One region of the Pantoea sp. SGAir0183 genome, then DNA from elsewhere that is predicted to be linked to it. Evidence: riboswitches for the same ligand, from Rfam matches in the RefSeq annotation. Region 1 holds a riboswitch; each other region holds the start of a gene.
What was found. Region 1 has a riboswitch for fluoride ahead of C1N59_RS18365 (DHHA2 domain-containing protein). Riboswitches for the same ligand answer to the same signal wherever they lie in the genome.
Positions count from the first base shown of each region.

Region 1 (9,450 bases):
GTCCCCGGCGGCAGGTCCGGAAAAAGCGCGTTCAGGCGCGCGCCCAGCTGCCAGCGGATAACACACCCTAAAGCACCGCCGGTGATGACGGCAAAAAGCTGATTCACGTTCACTCCTTTTTTTTAATATTCAGAACATAACGGCACACGACCTGTGCGGCCGTATCCATTTCATATACAACCGGCACGCCGGTCGGGATGTGCAGCTGTGCCACGCTGTCGTGGGGCATGCCGTTCAGAAAGGCGGTCAGGGCGCGCAGCGTGTTGCCGTGCGCCACAATCAGAACGGTACTTCCGCAGCGCAGCTGTGGCACCACAACGTGGTGCCAGTATGGCATGACGCGACGCAGCGTCATTTCCAGGCTTTCCGTTGCAGGCAGGTCGGCCAGCGCAACGCGGCGGTAGCGCAGATCCCGACGCAGCTGCGCCGGAGCCTCCGCGTCTGCGGGCGGAATGCCGCTGAAGCTTTTGCGCCATAGCCGGACGGTCTCTTCCCCCATCATCCGGGCAGCGTCGTCCTTGTTCAGCCCCTGCAGCGCACCGTAGTGGCGCTCGTTCAGTCGCCAGCTCTTTTCCACGGGCGTCCAGCTTCGGTCAAGACGGTCCAGCACCCGCCAGACCGTGTGAACGCAGCGTGTCATCACCGAGGTGAAGACACGGTCGGGCATAAGGCCCGCTGCCCGCAGCGCGTCACCGGCCCGGTCGGCCTCCTGCCGCCCCCTGACCGTCAGCGGCACGTCCGTCCAGCCGGTAAAACGGTTTTCCCGGTTCCACTGGCTTTCGCCGTGCCGCAGGAGGATCAGCGTTGCAGGGGCCACAGGCATTCCTTCTTTGCCGGACGGGGACCGTCCGGCGGATGTGTTACGTGCGGCGCACAAACGCATGAAGCCCCGCGTAGTGCGCGTCCTCACCCAGCGCCTGCTCAATGCGCATCAGCTGGTTGTACTTTTCCACGCGTTCGCCGCGGCACGGCGCGCCGGTTTTCAGGTGTCCCGCGCGCAGGGCCACCGTCAGATCGGCAAGGAACGTGTCCGTGGTTTCCCCGCTGCGGTGAGACATGAACGCACCCCAGCCGTGCCGCTGGCAGAGAGCCACGGCGTCCAGCGTTTCGCTGAGCGAGCCTATCTGATTGAGCTTGATCAGCGCGGCGCTGGCGAGGTTTTCGTCAATGCCGCGCTGGATGTACTTCACGTTGGTTACAAACAGGTCGTCACCAACCAGCTCGGCCCTGCCCGCAAGCTGCTGGTGCAGATGCTTCCAGCCCGCCCAGTCGTCCTCGGCCAGGCCGTCTTCCAGCAGGATGACCGGAAACTGGTCCATCAGCTCGCCGTAGTATGCCGTCATTTCCGCCGCGCTCAGCGCGCTGCCCTCGGTGCGCAGATGATACTGACCGTCAGCGAAAAACTCACTTGAGGCAGGGTCCATGCAGATGCTGATGTCCTCTCCGGGCCTGTATCCCGCCTTCTCAATCGCCTGTACGATAAACGCCAGCGGGTCACGGTTCGACGACACGGCGGGCGCAAAACCGCCTTCGTCGCCCACTGCCGCTGAGAGTTTTTTGTCCAGCAGGATCTGGCGCAGCGCCTGGTAGACCTCGCTGCCCTGACGCACGGCCTCGCGCAGCGTGGGTGCCCCGTGTGGCGCTATCATGAACTCCTGGAAGTCCGCGCCCTGACCGCGGGCGTGCACGCCGCCGTTGATGATGTTCATGCACGGCACGGGCAGCAGATTCGCCTGCAGGCCCCCCAGGTAGCGCCACAGCGGCTCGTGCGAGGCCTGTGCCGCCAGCCGGGCCACCGCCAGCGATACGCCCAGAATGGCATTGGCACCCAGGCGACTCTTGTTCTCCGTGCCGTCCAGCATCAGCATGATGTTGTCCAGCTGCCGCTGCTCGCGCACGTCCAGGCCGCGCACGGCTTCGCAGATTTCCGTATTAACCGCCCTGACGGCATCCAGCACGCCTTTGCCGCCAAAACGTTGTGCGTCACCGTCGCGGCGCTCTGCGGCCTCGCGCGACCCGGTGCTGGCCCCGGAAGGCACCGAGGCGCGTGCCATCATCCCGTCCGGGGTCCGGGCCTCAACTTCAACGGTGGGGTTGCCGCGAGAGTCAAGAATTTCCCGGGCGGTCACGTTATCCAGTGTAAAGTGCATAGCGTTTCTCCCGGTTTAGTCATTCAGGTGAGTAATAAGCACATCCACCGTGAGGTGGTTGATGTATTCCGCCGAGCGGGACGTCAGCATTCCCATAAAGCGGTTGCGGTGCCCGGCAAGCACGAGGTCCACGCCCAGCTCATTGATGCACTTCTCCACGTCCTCAAAGCGGCGCATGGTCACCAGCTCCCGCGTGTCTACCGCCTCAGGCACGGAGGCCGCCAGCTCGCTCATAAACGCTTTGGCTTTCAGCACCTCTTCCGACACGACGTCGTCCATCAGGCTGTCGGACACGTAGTTCATTTCCCGGTAGTCGTCGCTGATGTGGGCCAGGGTGATTTTCATGCCGAGCGGCTGCGCCAGCGCGACCGCCCGTTTCAGCAGGAGGGTGCCGTCGTCTTTGTCGTTCACAAGTATCAGTGCGTGGGTGTAGCAGGTCATAATGAACTCCCGTTCTGGTTAAGGCGGGACTCAAGCCACGGCAGAAGCTGTTTTTTGCGGCTGAGCATGCCCGGTACGGAGCAGGAGGCCGCGTTAACGCTCTCCCGCCCGGCGAAGTAAAGCGTTGAAAACCCGGCGCGAATGTCGGTCAACATCAGCACCGTCAGCCCGGCACCCGACTGGTCCGCCAGATACGCCAGGGCAGCGAGCAGGTCGTCCATCACGGGGGCAACCTGTGTCGGTGAGCTGACCTCAATCTGGGCAATGCGCACGTCGGTGCCGGCAATGACGAAGGCCTTGAGGTCCCTGCCCAGCAGCTGCTGGGCGCTGAGGCCGCTGACGTCCGTTTTGGCGGTGAGGAGGTCACGGGCGAAGGCTCTGCGGTTTACGCCGGACAGCACGCCCAGTTCGGTCGCCGAACGGATATCGTCTTCGGTGGTGGTCGGCGAGCGAAGATTCACGGTGTCACTCAGGAGTGCGCCCAGCAGAAGCACGGCGAGCGTCGGGGGCAGCGTGCGGCGCGCTTCAGCGTCCATCAGCAGCCAGAGCAGCGTGGCGCTGCTGCCAACCGGGCGGATATGCACCTCCGGCGGCAGTTGCGTTATCAGCCCGCCCAGCCGGTGGTGGTCAGTGATGCCCACGACGTTGCTCCGGAGCAGGTCGTCAGGCCCCTGCGCCGGCTCGGTGAAATCGACCAGCCACACCCGTTCATCCTGCAGCGGAATAGCGAGCAGCGGCGGCAGCGTAAGACCGGCGGTGTCAAAGATAAAGCGGGTTTCCCGGTTAGCCTCGCCGAGACGCCATGCGCGGGCGTCCATGCCGCGCCCGGTCAGCCAGTGAGCGGTGACGACCGCCGTGCAGATGGCGTCGCTGTCAGGATTGATGTGGCCAAAAACGTGTATCAAGGGTCTCTCCCCGTAAAGGGAAGTACGCAGGCCGGGAGGAAAGTAAGGACGGCCTGACGCACCTCCTGAAAATCAAGAGTCACATCAGGCGTCATCAGCTCCGGAACGGAGCGGTTGGGAAAGGTGGAACGCCATCACCCTGTACTCTGAGTATAGAGCCAGACGGAAAGCCTGTCAGTATTATTCTGCTGGCACCCTCAGCCCGCCAGCGCAGCGCGTGCTTCGCGGAGCACCCGGCGGATGTTTTCCGGCACCGCCGGGCTTGTGCAAAGTGAAAGCGGACTGGGGTGAGGCATCTTCAGCACCGTGACGCCGGGGCACTGATGACTGACCGTCCCGCGGGCCTGAGCCGCTACGGCACCGGCCAGCACCACCACGCGCAGCGCGGGCAGATACGCCAGCACGTCCTCAAGCCAGGCGCAGCCGCTGCGGATGTCCGCCGCTGAGGGCCGTTTCTGCGGCCCGTCGCTGACCCAGGGCACCGTATTCCACAGCACGCTGTCCCGGCGCGCAATACCGGCTTCCGCCAGAAACCGCCCCAGGTTCTGCTGGGCCGGCCCCGGGTTATCCCGCGACACAAACCGGGGTGACGGGCTGCTGCGCGCCGGCGACTGCAGCAGGACGAGCAGTCCGGCCCCGGTCCCGCCGTCGGCCGGATCAAACCACGGCAGCTCCACGCCGTGCTGACGCAGCCCGCTGACCCAGCGATTCAGCGCGGCCACGTGCGGCGCGGTGACTGCCGCGAGGCGTTCCTCGCGTAAAAACGGGTCCAGCAGCGACGTGCAGGTTTCACTCACGGCTTCCGGTCCAGGCCTGCCAGACAGGGGGAAACAAACAGTTTCCCGCTCCATGCCCCGCGCACCGTCTTCACCGCGACCAGCAGCCACATGGCGGCCAGCATGACGACAAGAAGCGCACCGAAGCCTTTAAAGAACGCCAGGTCAACGAGGGTGGACAGCTTCAGCGTGGCGACCGTGTACACGCCCAGCGGGAAGGTAAAGCCCCACCATCCCAGATTGAACGGAATGCCTTCACGGAAGTATCGCACGGTTATCAGCGTGGCCAGCAGCATCCACCACAGGCCGCAGCCCCAGAAGAGAATGCCGGCAACGAACCCCACGCCCTGCGCGATATGACCGATTTCCGGCATGCCCGCCGCGGCAAACACCCCGGGCGCATCTCCGCCGATGACCAGCATCCCCAGCGAGCCGGTACCAATCGGCCCCAGTGCCAGCCAGCTTGAGGCCGCCATGCTTTCGTGTGGTAGCTTGTGCAGCGCCATACGCAGCAGCAGGATGGCGAGGATGCTCAGCGCCACCGGCACCGAGTACGCCCACAGCACGTAGCTGGTAATAATGATGCCGAGCTGCGCGTGGGGGTCGGCAATGTGCGGTGCCAGCAGGCCGCCACTGACTGCCGCAACCTCGGCGGCCACGACCGGCAGTAACCAGACGGCGGTCATCTGGTCAATGCTGTGCTGCTGCCGGGTAAACATCATGTAGGGAATACACACGCCACACAGCAGCGACATCGCCACGTCCAGCCACCACAGGGCGTGCGCTACGGGAATGACGTCAGCCCCCCACCGGGGGAGGCCAAACGCCAGCAGCCCGTTGATGATGGTGGCCATGCCCATCGGGATGGTGCCGAAGAACATGGACACCGTTGAATGGCCAAAGATGCGCTTTGCCTCACCGAAGTACATCACCCAGCGGGCCAGATACATCACGGCAAAGACGCTGAACAGGAAGATGTTAAACATCCAGAGTCCCTCGGCGACGAGGCGTAATCCCGGAACCGGCCAGGGGAACTGCGCCAGAGACAGAGACAGGATACCGGTCCCCATGGTCGCGGCGAACCAGTTAGGCGTGAACTGACGTATGGCCTCTTTCGGGCTGCTCAGCGCGCTCAGCGGGCGCGCTCCGTTATGCAGGGTAAATATTTTATCGTTCATGCCGTAATCTCCTGAGTAGACAGAAAGAGTATAGGCACGTCGGGTTAAATCTTTAAAACAGGTTATTCAGTTAAAATAAACCAGTAAAAGTGGTTAGACTCTCCCACTCCGGGAAGGACCGTCACACCGCCGGAGTGAGGGAAGGACTGAATCAGGCCTGCGGCGGGCTTTTAATCGTGGCCGTGACGCGGTTCTGTTTCAGGTCAACGACCGCAATGCTGAGGTCTTTATTCAGCACCCACGCGCGGGCACCGTCTTTGCTGAAAACGATGGCCTGACGGGGCGCATCCAGTCCGGTAACGGTGGAGACCACCTTACCGGCGGCGGTATCAATAACGGAGAGGCTGTTGTCGCCCAGGTTGCCGCTGTAAACATAGCGGTTATCCGGCGTCAGGGCGGCACCGTAAGGATCCTGCCCCACGGGAATGGTTGCCGTAATGGCGAGCTTCTGCGTGTCAACCACGGCGATGGTGTTGCTGCCGCTGTTAGCCGCGTACAGTGTGCGGCCGTCGGCGCTGACTGAAATGGCGCGCAGCTTGCTGAAGCCTGTTATCTCGCCGCGAATCTCGCCCGTTACGGCGTCAACCAGGGTAATTTTATCGCCCTTAAAGTTAGTGACGTAGACGGTTTTGCCGTCCGGGCTGATTTTTATGCCCTGACGGGGCTGGGCAAAACCCGTCACGACCGCAACGGGCCGGTTGTGCGTCAGGTCATACACCGAGAGCGTGCTGGCGGCCTCGTTATTCACATACAGGCGCTGACCGTCACGGCTGATAGCTGTGCCGAATGCCCCGGGCCCCAGCGGCAGCGAGGTCTCCACATCAAGCGTCCCGGTGCTGATTTTTCTGACCACGCCGAGGCTGCTGTCTGAAAGATATACGGCCTTCCCGTCGGGGGAGAAAAGCGCATTGCGGGGCGTGACGTATCCCTTCAGCACCTTTCTGACTTTCCCGGCAGCCAGGTCGTAGACCACCACCTCAGAGCGCTCACTGTAGGACGCCACCGCCGTTTTCTCATCGGGACTGACAGCAAGGGAATTGTTGTGGATATCGCCGTCAAACGTCCAGCGTTCCTCTGCGGCACCGGCGAGGGTGCTGATAAGAAGAAACGCCACCGCGGTCAGTCCCGGGATCCTGTATTTTTTTATCATCATTTTTCCTGCATTGGGGTGGGTAAGGGATAAGACTCATTGCCCGATTGAGGGCTTCAGAGTAAGCGTGGCAGATTAAATCCTGGCGGGGAAATCGATTTTCCGACTATGTCTTACCACCCTCAACCTTCCCCCCTGTCAGTAAGCATACTGAGGTAGTTCAAGGCTGAATAATTCCTGTTCAGAAAATAAACTTCAGAGGAATGGTAACTGATTTTTTTTGTTTAAATTGCATTCCACATAAACGCCTCGATGTCGAACAGGGTAATGAGCGTTTTAGAGGCTCTGTCACCTCGCGTGGAACAGTATTCGATTGATGAGATGTTTCTGGACGTTCGTGGAATCGATTTTTGCACGGATTTCGAGACGTTTGGCCGCGAAGTACGGCGCAGTGTGCGTGAACATACCGGCCTTACGGTTGGGGTCGGTATAGGCAAAACCAAAACGCTTGCAAAATCAGCCCAGTGGAGCAGCAAGGAGTGGCCCCAGTTTGGCGGCGTGCTGGCCGTCACATCGCACGTCCGGGCTGAGAAGATGCTGGCCCGCCAGCCCGTTGAGGAGGTCTGGGGAGTCGGCAGGCGCATAGCCAAAAAACTGAACAGCATGGGAATTACAACCGCACTGGAGCTCGCCCGCGCCAATTCTGCAATGATCCGTAAACACTTCAGCGTGGTACTGGAGCGAACGGTGCGTGAGCTGAACGGCGAGAGCTGTATCAGTCTGGAAGAGGCACCGCCGGCGAAGCAGCAGATCGTGTGCTCCCGTTCTTTTGGCGAAAGGGTCACCGAGTATGAACACATGAGGCAGGCAATCTGTCAGCATGCCGAACGGGCGGCCGTAAAATTGAGAGGGGAAAAGCAATACTGCAGACAGGTTTGTGCCTTCATCAAAACCTCACCTTTTTCGCCCGGGGAGACTTACTACGGTAACGTGGCTTCAGAGACACTGATGTCGCCCAGTCAGGATTCCAGAGACATTATAGAGGCTGCAATAAGAGCACTTGATCGGGTGTGGATAAGCGGCCATCGCTATGCCAAAGCAGGCGTTATGCTGAACGACTTCACTCCCTCAGGTGTTGCCCAGCTCAACCTCTTCGACGAAGTTCAACCCAGAGCGAACAGCAAGCCTCTGATGCAGGTGATTGACCATATAAATCAGACCGGGATGGGGAATATCTGGTTTGCCGGCCGAGGAATAGCGCCGGCATGGCAGATGAAGCGCGAAATGTTGTCCCCAGCCTATACCACACGCTGGAGTGAAATACCCATAGCCAGGCTTTGACCGAACCAAATGGATCGACATTTCTCAGATATACTCTTTATTAATTCTTTCAAATTTGGGTATGGATAATAACTTTTAGAGGTTTATTTATGAGTGAAATGATTTTTAGCAAGCATTTTGATAAAGCTGAAGAGTTGATGAGTGCCTTGTCGCCATGGTCAAATTTTTACAGGGATAACAACCTCAGTATGTTTATTTTTAGAGGGCAAGGAAATTCAGAGTATAAACTAACACCATATGCCTTAAGAGAAACAGTTCAAAAAGAAATGATTAATAAAACTAAAATTTTTTTGGAGGTGCATCCGGGTGATGCTATTTCTCAGTGCATTTCGCCTATAATTGAATATCAACTTATAAGAGACTTTTATCGTCAAGCAGACATGCAGGGCTTACAGTTACCCGCCTCCAGAACCCTGCGCAATATTTTATACGAAAAAACCGAGTTGGACACCATGTCTGAATGGGACCCAGATGCAATCTGGTTGCCTGAAGACATGTTGGAAGCGGCGGCTTTAGCACAGCACTATGGTGTACCAACTCGCCTGCTTGACTGGAGCTACAGTCCTTTTGTAGCTGCTTTTTTTGCTACTGCTCCTGCTCTGGAAGGTCTTAATACAGGCTTTAGAAAGGATGGTAGTTTATGTATTTGGGGGCTTAATACCCAGACGGTTAGTACCATGCACAAAGCTTACAAGCACTCAAAAAATGGTATGAATTCTTATCTATTTCCTGAGTTTCCGTTAAAAATAATTACCCCGCCCTATAATGGCAATCCCAATTTAGCGGCACAACAAGGTCTGTTCACTCACTGGGCAACCAAACCCGGTAATATTAGAATGCTAGCTAATAACAATGCCCCGAAAGATGATTACGGGAATGATTTAGTAGGACAAATAGAAAATTACAATAATTCTTTAGGGTTTGTTGGAATTAATAACACGATTCTTAAATTGACATTGCCTAATACCGAGGCTGAGAAAATGGCGACTTATCTCAGACAACTGGGTTATGGCCATTCTAAGCTTTTCCCGGGTTATCAGGGGGTTTCTTTTGAACTTAATGAACGAATTCACTTCGAGAGAAAACCAAAGTGATGGAAAGCTTAAACTTGTTGCTCACTGAACACCATATCAACTCGTCATGCACAATTCAGCAACTGGTATTTGTAAGAATGATAAAACCCCGTATCTACGGGGTTTCGCGCTTGTCCTGATCAGGAGCCCATTCAAGTCCGCATTTATCGCAGGACCATTTTCCGTTTGGATTTTTCCTGAGGCCATAGAAATTGCAAAAGGGACATGTTTTTGGCTTGTACACTATTTTCCTTCCTCCTTCTGATAGACAGGGGCCGTCCCACGCGGAAACTTTAAGGCTTCGTTTCTGAAGTGCTGAAGCCTTTGTCTGAAGTATTCCTGAAGCTCGTCCGGTTGCTGTCTCTCGACTTCCGAAGGAATCACCGGCAGATTCATACGCTCTTTATAAGCTACCCCTGATGCGGCCAGATCCACGTTGACCTTATCCCGCTCATCTTTGCTTTTTGCTGCTATGTTGTGTGACATATGAAGCCCT
Region 1 covers NZ_CP028053.1:3,941,524-3,950,973, reverse strand. The annotation lists gene crcB (fluoride efflux transporter CrcB) at 1-107, opposite strand, end outside; gene C1N59_RS18380 (2,3-bisphosphoglycerate-dependent phosphoglycerate mutase) at 110-817, opposite strand; gene eno (phosphopyruvate hydratase) at 861-2,150, opposite strand; gene C1N59_RS18370 (universal stress protein) at 2,166-2,591, opposite strand; gene C1N59_RS18365 (DHHA2 domain-containing protein) at 2,588-3,496, opposite strand; fluoride riboswitch at 3,575-3,644, opposite strand; gene C1N59_RS18360 (uracil-DNA glycosylase family protein) at 3,694-4,293, opposite strand; gene C1N59_RS18355 (TDT family transporter) at 4,290-5,450, opposite strand; gene C1N59_RS18350 (YncE family protein) at 5,602-6,600, opposite strand; partial or broken gene umuC (translesion error-prone DNA polymerase V subunit UmuC) at 6,829-7,881, shown strand; gene C1N59_RS18340 (FRG domain-containing protein) at 7,971-8,975, shown strand; gene C1N59_RS18335 (DNA polymerase III subunit theta) at 9,198-9,440, opposite strand.

Region 2 (6,322 bases), 680 kb from region 1:
GTGGTGTCCTCAGAAGCGCGCTCGAAACTCATGGGCACGATTGTGGATGGTTACACCAATATAGCTACCATCAAGCTGTTCGCCCATAGCGACCTGGAGCGGCAGTACGCACGTGAGGCGATTCAGGAGCAGACAGACAAAACGCAGCAGGCTAACCGCATGGTAACCAGCATGGATTTGACGCTGTCGACGCTCAACGGCGTTCTGATTGTTGCCACGTCCGGCCTGGCGCTGTGGCTGTGGAGCGCATCGCTGATTAGCGTCGGTGCCATTGCCCTGGCGACCGGCCTGGTTATCCGTCTTGTTAATATGTCCGGTTGGGTGATGTGGGTGGTGAACGGCATTTTTGAAAATATCGGCATGGTGCAGGACGGACTGAACACCATTTCCCAACCGCTTAGCGTGCAGGATGCGCCCCAGGCAAAACAGCTCAGGGTGACGCAGGGGGAGATTCGCTTCGACAACATCCGTTTTAACTATGGTGGCGAGCGGCAGGTGATTAATGGCCTGAACCTGACCATTAAACCGGGAGAAAAGATTGGCCTGATTGGACCTTCCGGTGCCGGAAAATCAACGCTGGTCAATCTGCTGTTGCGTCTTTACGACCTGAACGGCGGGCGCATCCTGATTGACGGTCAGTGTATTGCCGAGGTGACGCAGGAAAGCCTGCGCAGCCAGATTGGCATGATCACCCAGGATACCTCGCTGCTGCACCGCTCTATCCGCGAAAATCTGCTCTATGGCCGGCCCCATGCCAGCGAGGAAGAACTGCAACTGGCTATCCGTCGCGCCCGCGCCGACGAATTTATCCCGCTGCTGTCGGATTCCCAGGGCCGGACAGGGCTGGATGCGCATGTCGGTGAGCGCGGCGTAAAACTGTCTGGCGGGCAGCGTCAGCGTATAGCCATTGCGCGCGTGTTGCTGAAAAACGCGCCGGTTCTGATCATGGATGAAGCCACTTCCGCCCTTGATTCAGAGGTGGAAGCGGCGATTCAGGAAAGCCTGGAGTCGTTGATGCAGGGGAAAACGGTGATTGCCATCGCTCACCGTCTGTCCACGATTGCAAAAATGGACCGGCTGGTGGTGCTGGAACACGGCCAGATTGTCGAAATCGGTAGCCACCAGGAACTGCTGGCACAAAATGGCCTGTATGCCCGGCTCTGGCAACACCAGACCGGCGGGTTTGTCGGGGCGGACTAGTCGCCGCGTCGGTAGGGCAAGGCGTCCCGGGCTTCCTCGGCCCACAGGTGAACGCCCTGCCGCTCCTGCTGCAAAAAATCGTCAACGGCGGCGCGCAGGCCGGGGTGACACAGGTAGTGCCAGGAGTGGGTAATCTGCGGTTCGAAACCACGCACCAGCTTGTGTTCGCCCTGCGCGCCCGCATCGAAGCGTTGCAGGCCTTCGGCGATGGCGAAATCCATCCCCTGATAAAAACAGGTTTCGAAGTGAAGCTGGTTAAATTCCGCCAGGCAGCCCCAGTAGCGGCCATACAGGCTTTCCCCGTCTTTAAGGTAAAAAGCCATCGCTGCGGGCTGCTGCTGCAAACGGGCAATGACGACGCGAATGTTTTCCGGCAGACGCGCGGCCAGTAAGCTAAAAAAGGCACGCGTCAGATAAGGACGCTGACCACGCACCGAGTACGTGTTAGCATAGCAGGTGTACACAAAATCCCATTGATCTTCACGCAGTTGATCGCCGCGATACCAGTCAAATTCAAAGCCGTTCAGGGCGACCTGCTCCCGTTCCTTGCGCAGCTGTTTGCGCTTGCGTGACATCAACGTATCCAGAAAGTCCTGGAAGTCGCGATAGCCGCGATTGTGCCAGTGATACTGGCAGCCCAGCCGCGCCAGCCAGTCGGGTTGTTCCGCCAGCAGCGCGTTAGCGTGAGAGTCGGTGAAATTGATATGCGCGCCACTCAACGCCTGGCGCTCCAGCCAGTCTGGCAGCCTCGACAGCAGACGGATAGCGGCATCGGATTTGCCCAGCACGCGCGCGCCCGTTACCGGGCTGAAGGGAATGGCACCGAGCCATTTCGGATAGTAAGCGATACCGGCTCGCTGACAGGCATCGGCCCAGGCGTGATCGAACACGTATTCACCCTGTGAATGGCTTTTTTGGTAGCCGGGTAGCGCGGCGCAGAGTTCACCCTGCTCACGCCAGACCAGATGGGCTGGCTGCCAGCCCCGTTCCGGCCTGACGCTGCCGCTGTCTTCAAGGCTCAGCAAAAAGGCATGGCGCAAAAAAGGCTGATCATCAGGCAGCAGCGCATCCCATTCAGCGGCGGGAATGTCGGATAACGTGCTCAGGGTAAACAACGACATGCATAACTCCAGACGGCAAGCGGTGACGTTTCAGTCAAGCAGGTTTTACGTTACAGGGAAAGGGAGACGGCACGTAATGTTTGCCTTCCCCTGAACGACAGGCGGCCTTCCCGGCGGTCAGTTTGATTTTGACGTTAACCGGTGTAACTGTTCAAATACCTGTCAGACAACACAACTTTTACAGGAACCGGCATGGCAAAAGCACTGGTGATTTTTCTGCACGGCGTAGGCAGTAACGGCGACGATCTGGCACCTGTCGGCGACTATTGGGCAAGCTTGTTACCCGATGTGGTCTTTGCCTCACCGGATGCGCCTTATGCTTTTGAACAGGGCATGGGCTATCAGTGGTTCAGTCTGGCGGGCATTACGCCGGAAAACCGTCCAGGGCGGGTTCGCGAAGCCCGTGAGGCGTTTGACCGCGTTCTGCGTGACCTGATGGCGCAGCATGATATGGCAGAATGCTGGGAGAAGGTCATCCTGGTGGGCTTTTCTCAGGGCTCGATCATGGCGCTAGATCTACTGGCCTCTGGCCGTTATCCCCTGGCGGGCGTGGTGGCATTTTCCGGCCGACTGGCCTTTGACGGCCCACTGACACCTCTCGCGCATACGCCAGCCCTGCTGATCCATGGCCGGGCTGATGCGGTGATCCCCGTCAGCGAAAGCGAGTCAGCCGCGGCCCGCCTGAAAGCTGCGGCGGTTCCGGTCGAGGCATTGATTGAGCCACAGACTGGCCACACGATTTCAGCCGAGGGCGCCCTGCACGCCGCCAGCTTCATCGCTCAGTGTCTGCAGGACTGACTGCATCCGGTTTCGCGGCGGCGTTAACCCAACAGGTTAATCAGCGCGAAACCGGCAAAACTCATCAGCAACGAGCCAATGACATGCACCAGCGCGCTGCTCATGGCCCAGAGATATTTTCCGGACTGCAACAGGGTCATTAACTCTGCGGTAAACGTGGAAAACGTGGTGAGACCGCCACATAAGCCTGTAATGATCAGTAACCGCCAGGCGGGATCGAGCTGGGGATTTTTGATAAACCAGGCCATGGCCGCCCCGATCACAAAGCCGCCAATCAGATTCACCAGCAACGTACCCGGTGGAAGATTGGGGAAAAACGCATTGAAACGCATACCGAACCACCAACGCAGTACACAACCTACGCTGCCGCCCACGATCACAGCGAATAGCGGTTTTAACATCTTATACTCCCGTTAACAGGCATTGTGCAGAAGACGGTGGAGGGTCAGCAAATACCGGCACCTGACGCTCCCGCTCCCACGAAAGGATAAAGGATAGTGTCAGGCGTCATCAGCCGCAGGGGAAACCTGCTGGCGGTTGGGGAAGGTGGAACGCCATCACCTTGCGCAGGCAATCATACGATGCCTTTTTCTGACTGGCAACTCAGACCATGTGAACGCGCGCGCCCGTGATGTGCGGCTGACATGCAGCGTTAAAAACCCGACGCGGGTAGCCTTAAAAGGGGGGAGAATTCAGGTTTCCCCTTTTTCCGTTTTCCGCTTAAATAAATGACGGCTTTTACGCTTGCCGCGCCCGCACAATGATTGTCGCCCCGGGTGAGGCGCTCACGCTTTCTGGAGAATCCTGTGCGCACTGTCATTTTTGATACTGATATCGGCGTGGATGATGCCTTTGCGCTGGCCTATGCCGCGCGGACGCAACATCTGCTGGGCATTACCACGGTATTCGGCAACGTTGCCGTGGGCCAGGCGGTGAAAAATGCGCGGCTCTTTTGCCAGAAAATGGCGATTGACGTGCCGGTGTACCGCGGCTGCGCCCGTCCGCTGGCACGGGAACCGAGCGCACCTGCCAGGCTGCATGGTGAAGACGGTTTAGGGGATGCGTTTGATAATCCGTTTAGCGACGACGCGCCCGGTGCCGTGCAGTTTATTATCGACAGCGTTCGTGCTAATCCCGGCGTCATTACACTGGTGGCAATCGGTCCCCTTACCAATATCGCCAGCGCCATCAATCAGGCACCGGATATTATCCCGCTGGTCAAAGAACTGGTCATCATGGGCGGCGCCTTTGGTACCGATGGCCACAGCGGGAATGTGACACCGTTCAGTGAATTTAATATCTGGAAAGATCCTCATGCTGCGGATCAGGTCCTGTCCTCGGCCTTGCCGGTTATGCTGATCCCGCTGGATGTTACCCATAAAGTGTTGATCAATAGCGATGAGGTGGATCAACTGCAACAGCCGATCCTGCGGGCGATCTGCCGCCCTTATCTGGCGTACAGTCTTGAGAAGGAAGGATTTGCGGGAATGGCGTTGCATGACACGCTGACGATATCCTGGCTGTGTTTGCCCGAGGCATTTACGCTGGTGGAAAGCCCACTGCGGGTGATTACCGAAGGCATCGCCTGTGGTCAGACGGTGCGCCAGATCAGCACGCTGGCTTCCCGTCACAACCCTTTTCGCGATTTGCCCCGACAACGCATCGCATTGGGCGTGGATGCCGACGCCGTGCGTCGCCACTTTTTCCAGTCGCTCTCCGGAACGGCGTAGCGCGTGCGGAGACAGCGCACCCCGTTGTCTCCGGCTTCAGCGATCAAAATCGATAACGCCCTTAATTAACGCTCGATTGTTGATGACCTGCGCCTCAAAGTGTTCTGCCAGTGTCGAAAACGCGAAACGCCGGTTGAGCATCATATCGGCACGTAACGTCCCGGCCGCCATGAGTTCACGCACCCGATCAAAATCCTCACGGGTGGCGTTACGGCTACCCATGATCGTGCTCTCCTTCTTGTGAAACTCACTGTCAGGAATCACCAAATCCCCTTTATGCAGACCGACGTACACGATTGTTCCGCCATGGCGAATCAGGCTCACGGCCGCGTTCATCGCCGCAGGATTGCCTGTGGCATCAAGCACCTTCAACGGCAGCCTGCCATCAAATTCGTTTCGCAGTGAGATTATAAACGCCGCATCAGCCGGATTGAGCGCACAGAGGCCCAACTGCTGGCTGACGTGCTGACGGCGGTAATCACTGGTATCCGCGACCACCACCTGCGCGCCGTTAGCAGCGGCAATGGCGGCAGCCCCCAGGCCGATCGGCCCCGCCCCCACGACCAGCACCTGCTCGCCCTGCGCCACCGCCGCTCGCCGCACCGCGTGGGCGCTGATGGCAAAAGGCTCAATGAGCGCTGCGGCTTCTGGCGCAAGATCGTCCACCACCAGCAGGTTAGCTGCCGGTACGCAAAGATAGTCGCTAAAGCCGCCATCCTGATGGACACCCATCACCGAAATGTTTTCGCAGCAGTTGGTTTTACCGCTGCGGCAGGCATCGCATTCAAAACAGGAGAGATAGGGAATCAGTGCCACCCGCTGTCCTGCGGCTAAATCGTGAACGGCAGCCCCTGTCTCCACCACCTCCGCACAGAGTTCATGGCCGAGGACACGCGGATAGCTAAAAAAGGGTTGGTTTCCTGCCCAGGCATGAATGTCGGTGCCGCAAATGCCTGCGCTGACGATTTTAAGCAGCGCTTCAGTCGCGGCAGGCCGGGGTTGAGGGCGTTTAGCCCAGACCAGCGAACGCGGTTCTGCGATGACTAAGGCTTTCATAGTGGTCATGGCCCCTCTCCGGTTATCAAAAGCGCAGTTATGGCGAATCTGGCTGCGGCACCGTATTCCCCTCTTCTCACTTTGTGAACCAGAACGGCTTTTTTGGGCCTTCAATGGTTTTTAATGCATAAAAAACCGGAGCCCCCGCATGAGCCGCAGCCAAAATTTACGCCATAACGTCATCAACCATATGCTGGAAAGCATCGCCCAGGGCCACGTTCAGTCGCCGCTGCCACCGCAGGCCGCCCTGGCCGAAATGTTCACGGTCAGCCGCACGACCGTGCGTCATGTGCTGAGTTATCTGCATGAGCGAGGCGTACTGGAAAAAGTCAAAGACAGCTGGGTTATTGTGCGCGCGCCGGAGGCGCAGGACAGCCTGAACGCGGTGATGCCGCCGATTGATCAACAGGCCAGTCT
Region 2 covers NZ_CP028053.1:248,319-254,640, reverse strand. The annotation lists gene C1N59_RS01175 (ABC transporter ATP-binding protein) at 1-1,200, shown strand, start outside; gene C1N59_RS01170 (GNAT family N-acetyltransferase) at 1,197-2,321, opposite strand; gene C1N59_RS01165 (alpha/beta hydrolase) at 2,514-3,119, shown strand; gene crcB (fluoride efflux transporter CrcB) at 3,143-3,520, opposite strand; fluoride riboswitch at 3,614-3,690, opposite strand; gene C1N59_RS01155 (nucleoside hydrolase) at 3,926-4,849, shown strand; gene C1N59_RS01150 (zinc-binding alcohol dehydrogenase family protein) at 4,886-5,914, opposite strand; gene C1N59_RS01145 (GntR family transcriptional regulator) at 6,054-6,322, shown strand, end outside.
Region 2: it holds a riboswitch for fluoride, as region 1 does, so the genes downstream of both, crcB (fluoride efflux transporter CrcB) here and C1N59_RS18365 (DHHA2 domain-containing protein) in region 1, are expected to answer to the same signal.

Region 3 (6,322 bases), on a different contig from region 1:
TCCCGTGGGGCAGGATCCTTACGGTGCCGCCCTGACGCCGGATAACCGCTATGTTTACAGCGGCAACCTGGGCGACAACAGCCTCTCCGTTATTGATACCGCCGCCGGTAAGGTGGTCTCCACCGTTACCGGACTGGATGCGCCCGTCCAGCCATCGTTCAGCAAACGGTGTGCCCGCGCGTGGGTGCTGAATAAGACCTCAGCATTGCGGTCGTTGACCTGAAAAGAACCGCGTCACGGCCACGATTAAAAGCCCGCCGCAGGCCTGATTCAGTCCTTCCCTCACTCCGGCGGTGTGACGGTCCTTCCGGAGTGGGAGAGTCTAACCTTTTACTGGTTATTTTAACTGAATAACCTGTTTTAAAGATTTAACCCGACGTGCCTATACTCTTTCTGTCTACTCAGGAGATTACGGCATGAACGATAAAATATTTACCCTGCATAACGGAGCGCGCCCGCTGAGCGCGCTGAGCAGCCCGAAAGAGGCCATACGTCAGTTCACGCCTAACTGGTTCGCCGCGACCATGGGGACCGGTATCCTGTCTCTGTCTCTGGCGCAGTTCCCCTGGCCGGTTCCGGGATTACGCCTCGTCGCCGAGGGACTCTGGATGTTTAACATCTTCCTGTTCAGCGTCTTTGCCGTGATGTATCTGGCCCGCTGGGTGATGTACTTCGGTGAGGCAAAGCGCATCTTGGCCATTCAACGGTGTCCATGTTCTTCGGCACCATCCCGATGGGCATGGCCACCATCATCAACGGGCTGCTGGCGTTGGGCCTCCCCCGGTGGGGCTGACGTCTATCCCGTAGCGCACGCCCTGTGGTGGCTGGACGTGCGATGTCGCTGCTGTGTGGCGTGTTATCCCTACATGATGTTTACCCGGCAGCAGCACAGCATTGACCAGATGACCGCCGTCTGGTTACTGCCGGTCGTGGCCGCCGAGGTTGCGGCAGTCAGTGGCGGCCTGCTGCACCGCACATTGCCGACCCCCACGCGCAGCTCGGCATCATTATTACCAGCTACGTGCTGTGGGCGTACTCGTGCCGGTGGCGCTGAGCATCCCGCCATCCTGCTGCTGCGTATGGCGCTGCACAAGCTACCACACGAAAGCATGGCGGCCTCAAGCTGGCTGGCACTGGGCCGATTGGTACCGGCTCGCTGGGATGCTGGTCATCGGCGGAGATGCGCCCGGGTGTTTGCCGCGGCGGGCATGCCGGAAATCGGTCATATCGCGCAGGCGTGGGGTTCGTTGCCGGCATTCTCTTCTGGGGCTGCGGCCTGTGGTGGATGCTGCTGGCCACGCTGATAACCGTGCGATACTTCCGTGAAGGCATTCCGTTCAATCTGGGATGGTGGGGCTTTACCTTCCGCTGGGCGTGTACACGGTCGCCACGCTGAAGCTGTCCACCCTCGTTGACCTGGCGTTCTTTAAAGGCTTCGGTGCGCTTCTTGTCGTCATGCTGGCCGCCATGTGGCTGCTGGTCGCGGTGAAGACGGTGCGCGGGGCATGGAGCGGGAAACTGTTTGTTTCCCCCTGTCTGGCAGGCCTGGACCGGAAGCCGTGAGTGAAACCTGCACGTCGCTGCTGGACCCGTTTTACGCGAGGAACGCCTCGCGGCAGTCACCGCGCCGCACGTGGCCGCGCTGAATCGCTGGGTCAGCGGGCTGCGTCAGCACGGCGTGGAGCTGCCGTGGTTTGATCCGGCCGACGGCGGGACCGGGGCCGGACTGCTCGTCCTGCTGCAGTCGCCGGCGCGCAGCAGCCCGTCACCCCGGTTTGTGTCGCGGGATAACCCGGGGCCGGCCCAGCAGAACCTGGGCGGTTTCTGGCGGAAGCCGGTATTGCGCGCCGGACAGCGTGCTGTGGAATACGGTGCCCTGGGTCAGCGACGGGCCGCAGAAACGGCCCTCAGCGGCGGACATCCGCAGCGGCTGCGCCTGGCTTGAGGACGTGCTGGCGTATCTGCCCGCGCTGCGCGTGGTGGTGCTGGCCGGTGCCGTAGCGGCTCAGGCCCGCGGGACGGTCAGTCATCAGTGCCCCGGCGTCACGGTGCTGAAGATGCCTCACCCCAGTCCGCTTTCACTTTGCACAAGCCCGGCGGTGCCGGAAAACATCCGCCGGGTGCTCCGCGAAGCACGCGCTGCGCTGGCGGGCTGAGGGTGCCAGCAGAATAATACTGACAGGCTTTCCGTCTGGCTCTATACTCAGAGTACAGGGTGATGGCGTTCCACCTTTCCCAACCGCTCCGTTCCGGAGCTGATGACGCCTGATGTGACTCTTGATTTTCAGGAGGTGCGTCAGGCCGTCCTTACTTTCCTCCCGGCCTGCGTACTTCCCTTTACGGGGAGAGACCCTTGATACACGTTTTTGGCCACATCAATCCTGACAGCGACGCCATCTGCACGGCGGTCGTCACCGCTCACTGGCTGACCGGGCGCGGCATGGACGCCCGCGCATGGCGTCTCGGCGAGGCTAACCGGGAAACCCGCTTTATCTTTGACACCGCCGGTCTTACGCTGCCGCCGCTGCTCGCTATTCCGCTGCAGGATGAACGGGTGTGGCTGGTCGATTTCACCGAGCCGGCGCAGGGGCCTGACGACCTGCTCCGGAGCAACGTCGTGGCATCACTGACCACCACCGGCTGGGCGGGCTGATAACGCAACTGCCGCCGGAGGTGCATATCCGCCCGGTTGGCAGCAGCGCCACGCTGCTCTGGCTGCTGATGGACGCTGAAGCGCGCCGCACGCTGCCCCCGACGCTCGCCGTGCTTCTGCTGGGTGCACTCCTGAGTGACACCGTGAATCTTCGCTCGCCGACCACCACCGAAGACGATATCCGTTCGGCGACCGAACTGGGCGTGCTGTCCGGCGTAAACCGCAGAGCCTTCGCCCGTGACCTCCTCACCGCCAAAACGGACGTCAGCGGCCTCAGCGCCCAGCAGCTGCTGGGCAGGGACCTCAAGGCCTTCGTCATTGCCGGCACCGACGTGCGCATTGCCCAGATTGAGGTCAGCTCACCGACACAGGTTGCCCCCGTGATGGACGACCTGCTCGCTGCCCTGGCGTATCTGGCGGACCAGTCGGGTGCCGGGCTGACGGTGCTGATGTTGACCGACATTCGCGCCGGGTTTTCAACGCTTTACTTCGCCGGGCGGGAGAGCGTTAACGCGGCCTCCTGCTCCGTACCGGGCATGCTCAGCCGCAAAAAACAGCTTCTGCCGTGGCTTGAGTCCCGCCTTAACCAGAACGGGAGTTCATTATGACCTGCTACACCCACGCACTGATACTTGTGAACGACAAAGACGACGGCACCCTCCTGCTGAAACGGGCGGTCGCGCTGGCGCAGCCGCTCGGCATGAAAATCACCCTGGCCCACATCAGCGACGACTACCGGGAAATGAACTACGTGTCCGACAGCCTGATGGACGACGTCGTGTCGGAAGAGGTGCTGAAAGCCAAAGCGTTTATGAGCGAGCTGGCGGCCTCCGTGCCTGAGGCGGTAGACACGCGGGAGCTGGTGACCATGCGCCGCTTTGAGGACGTGGAGAAGTGCATCAATGAGCTGGCGTGGACCTCGTGCTTGCCGGCACCGCAACCGCTTTATGGGAATGCTGACGTCCCGCTCGGCGGAATACATCAACCACCTCACGGTGGATGTGCTTATTACTCACCTGAATGACTAAACCGGGAGAAACGCTATGCACTTTACACTGGATAACGTGACCGCCCGGGAAATTCTTGACTCTCGCGGCAACCCCACCGTTGAAGTTGAGGCCCGGACCCCGGACGGGATGATGGCACGCGCCTCGGTGCCTTCCGGGGCCAGCACCGGGTCGCGCGAGGCCGCAGAGCGCCGCGACGGTGACGCACAACGTTTTGGCGGCAAAGGCGTGCTGGATGCCGTCAGGGCGGTTAATACGGAAATCTGCGAAGCCGTGCGCGGCCTGGACGTGCGCGAGCAGCGGCAGCTGGACAACATCATGCTGATGCTGGACGGCACGGAGAACAAGAGTCGCCTGGGTGCCAATGCCATTCTGGGCGTATCGCTGGCGGTGGCCCGGCTGGCGGCACAGGCCTCGCACGAGCCGCTGTGGCGCTACCTGGGGGGCCTGCAGGCGAATCTGCTGCCCGTGCCGTGCATGAACATCATCAACGGCGGCGTGCACGCCCGCGGTCAGGGCGCGGACTTCCAGGAGTTCATGATAGCGCCACACGGGGCACCCACGCTGCGCGAGGCCGTGCGTCAGGGCAGCGAGGTCTACCAGGCGCTGCGCCAGATCCTGCTGGACAAAAAACTCTCAGCGGCAGTGGGCGACGAAGGCGGTTTTGCGCCCGCCGTGTCGTCGAACCGTGACCCGCTGGCGTTTATCGTACAGGCGATTGAGAAGGCGGGATACAGGCCCGGAGAGGACATCAGCATCTGCATGGACCCTGCCTCAAGTGAGTTTTTCGCTGACGGTCAGTATCATCTGCGCACCGAGGGCAGCGCGCTGAGCGCGGCGGAAATGACGGCATACTACGGCGAGCTGATGGACCAGTTTCCGGTCATCCTGCTGGAAGACGGCCTGGCCGAGGACGACTGGGCGGGCTGGAAGCATCTGCACCAGCAGCTTGCGGGCAGGGCCGAGCTGGTTGGTGACGACCTGTTTGTAACCAACGTGAAGTACATCCAGCGCGGCATTGACGAAAACCTCGCCAGCGCCGCGCTGATCAAGCTCAATCAGATAGGCTCGCTCAGCGAAACGCTGGACGCCGTGGCTCTCTGCCAGCGGCACGGCTGGGGTGCGTTCATGTCTCACCGCAGCGGGGAAACCACGGACACGTTCCTTGCCGATCTGACGGTGGCCCTGCGCGCGGGACACCTGAAAACCGGCGCGCCGTGCCGCGGCGAACGCGTGGAAAAGTACAACCAGCTGATGCGCATTGAGCAGGCGCTGGGTGAGGACGCGCACTACGCGGGCTTCATGCGTTTGTGCGCCGCACGTAACACATCCGCCGGACGGTCCCCGTCCGGCAAAGAAGGAATGCCTGTGGCCCCTGCAACGCTGATCCTCCTGCGGCACGGCGAAAGCCAGTGGAACCGGGAAAACCGTTTTACCGGCTGGACGGACGTGCCGCTGACGGTCAGGGGCGGCAGGAGGCCGACCGGGCCGGTGACGCGCTGCGGGCAGCGGGCCTTATGCCCGACCGTGTCTTCACCTCGGTGATGACACGCTGCGTTCACACGGTCTGGCGGGTGCTGGACCGTCTTGACCGAAGCTGGACGCCCGTGGAAAAGAGCTGGCGACTGAACGAGCGCCACTACGGTGCGCTGCAGGGCTGAACAAGGACGACGCTGCCCGGATGATGGGGAAGAGACCGTCCGGCTATGGCGCAAAAGCTTCAGCGGCATTCCGCCCGCAGACGCGGAGGCTCCGGCGCAGCTGCGTCGGGATCTGCGCTATCGCCGCGTTGCGCTGGCCGACCTGCCTGCAACGGAAAGCCTGGAAATGACCCTGCGTCGCGTCATGCCATACTGGCACCACGTTGTGGTGCCACAGCTGCGCTGCGGAAGTACCGTTCTGATTGTGGCGCACGGCAACACGCTGCGCGCCCTGACCATCTTTCTGAACGGCATGCCCCACGACAGCGTGGCACAGCTGCACATACCGACCGGCGTGCCGGTTGTATATGAAATGGATACGGCCGCACAGGTCGTGTGCCGTTATGTTCTGAATATTAAAAAAAAGGAGTGAACGTGAATCAGCTTTTTGCCGTCATCACCGGCGGTGCTTTAGGGTGTGTTATCCGCTGGCAGCTGGGCGCGCGCCTGAACGCGTTTTTTCCGGACCTGCCGCCGGGGACGCTGCTGGTCAACCTGCTGGGTGGATTTATCATCGGGGCGGCGCTGGCGTATTTTCTGCGCCATCCCGGCCTCGATCCGGCCTGGCGGCTGCTCATTACCACCGGGCTGTGTGGCGGAATGACGACCTTCTCCACATTCTCAGCTGAGGTTTTTGCCCTGCTGCAGTCAGGCAGCTATGCCTGGGCAGCCGCCTCGGTGCTGATACACGTGCTGGGTTCGCTGGCCATGACGGCGGCCGGATTTTATATCATGACGCTGTGTGGTTAACCCGGACCGTACGGCCTCTATCCAGGGGAGACCTCAGTGCAGCGACCGCTGCACTGAGGTCAGACAGTTCAGTATATTGTTCAGAAGCGCTCTCTGCGGGCCTGATCCGACAGGGTTTACGCCTGTAAGGCTTCCCCTAAATCCGGGACACTGTCGTGACAGAGTTTCAGGTCTGCCTGTTCTGGTAAAGGTCCCAGCGATTGCCATAGATG
Region 3 covers NZ_CP028067.1:185-6,506, forward strand. The annotation lists partial or broken gene C1N59_RS23175 (YncE family protein) at 1-269, shown strand, start outside; partial or broken gene C1N59_RS23180 (C4-dicarboxylate ABC transporter) at 525-1,563, shown strand; gene C1N59_RS23185 (uracil-DNA glycosylase family protein) at 1,857-2,156, shown strand; fluoride riboswitch at 2,206-2,275, shown strand; partial or broken gene C1N59_RS23190 (DHHA2 domain-containing protein) at 2,354-3,261, shown strand; partial or broken gene C1N59_RS23195 (universal stress protein) at 3,258-3,681, shown strand; partial or broken gene eno (phosphopyruvate hydratase) at 3,697-4,985, shown strand; partial or broken gene C1N59_RS23205 (2,3-diphosphoglycerate-dependent phosphoglycerate mutase) at 5,029-5,733, shown strand; gene crcB (fluoride efflux transporter CrcB) at 5,736-6,110, shown strand; gene C1N59_RS23215 (VOC family protein) at 6,277-6,322, opposite strand, start outside.
Region 3: it holds a riboswitch for fluoride, as region 1 does, so the genes downstream of both, C1N59_RS23190 (DHHA2 domain-containing protein) here and C1N59_RS18365 (DHHA2 domain-containing protein) in region 1, are expected to answer to the same signal.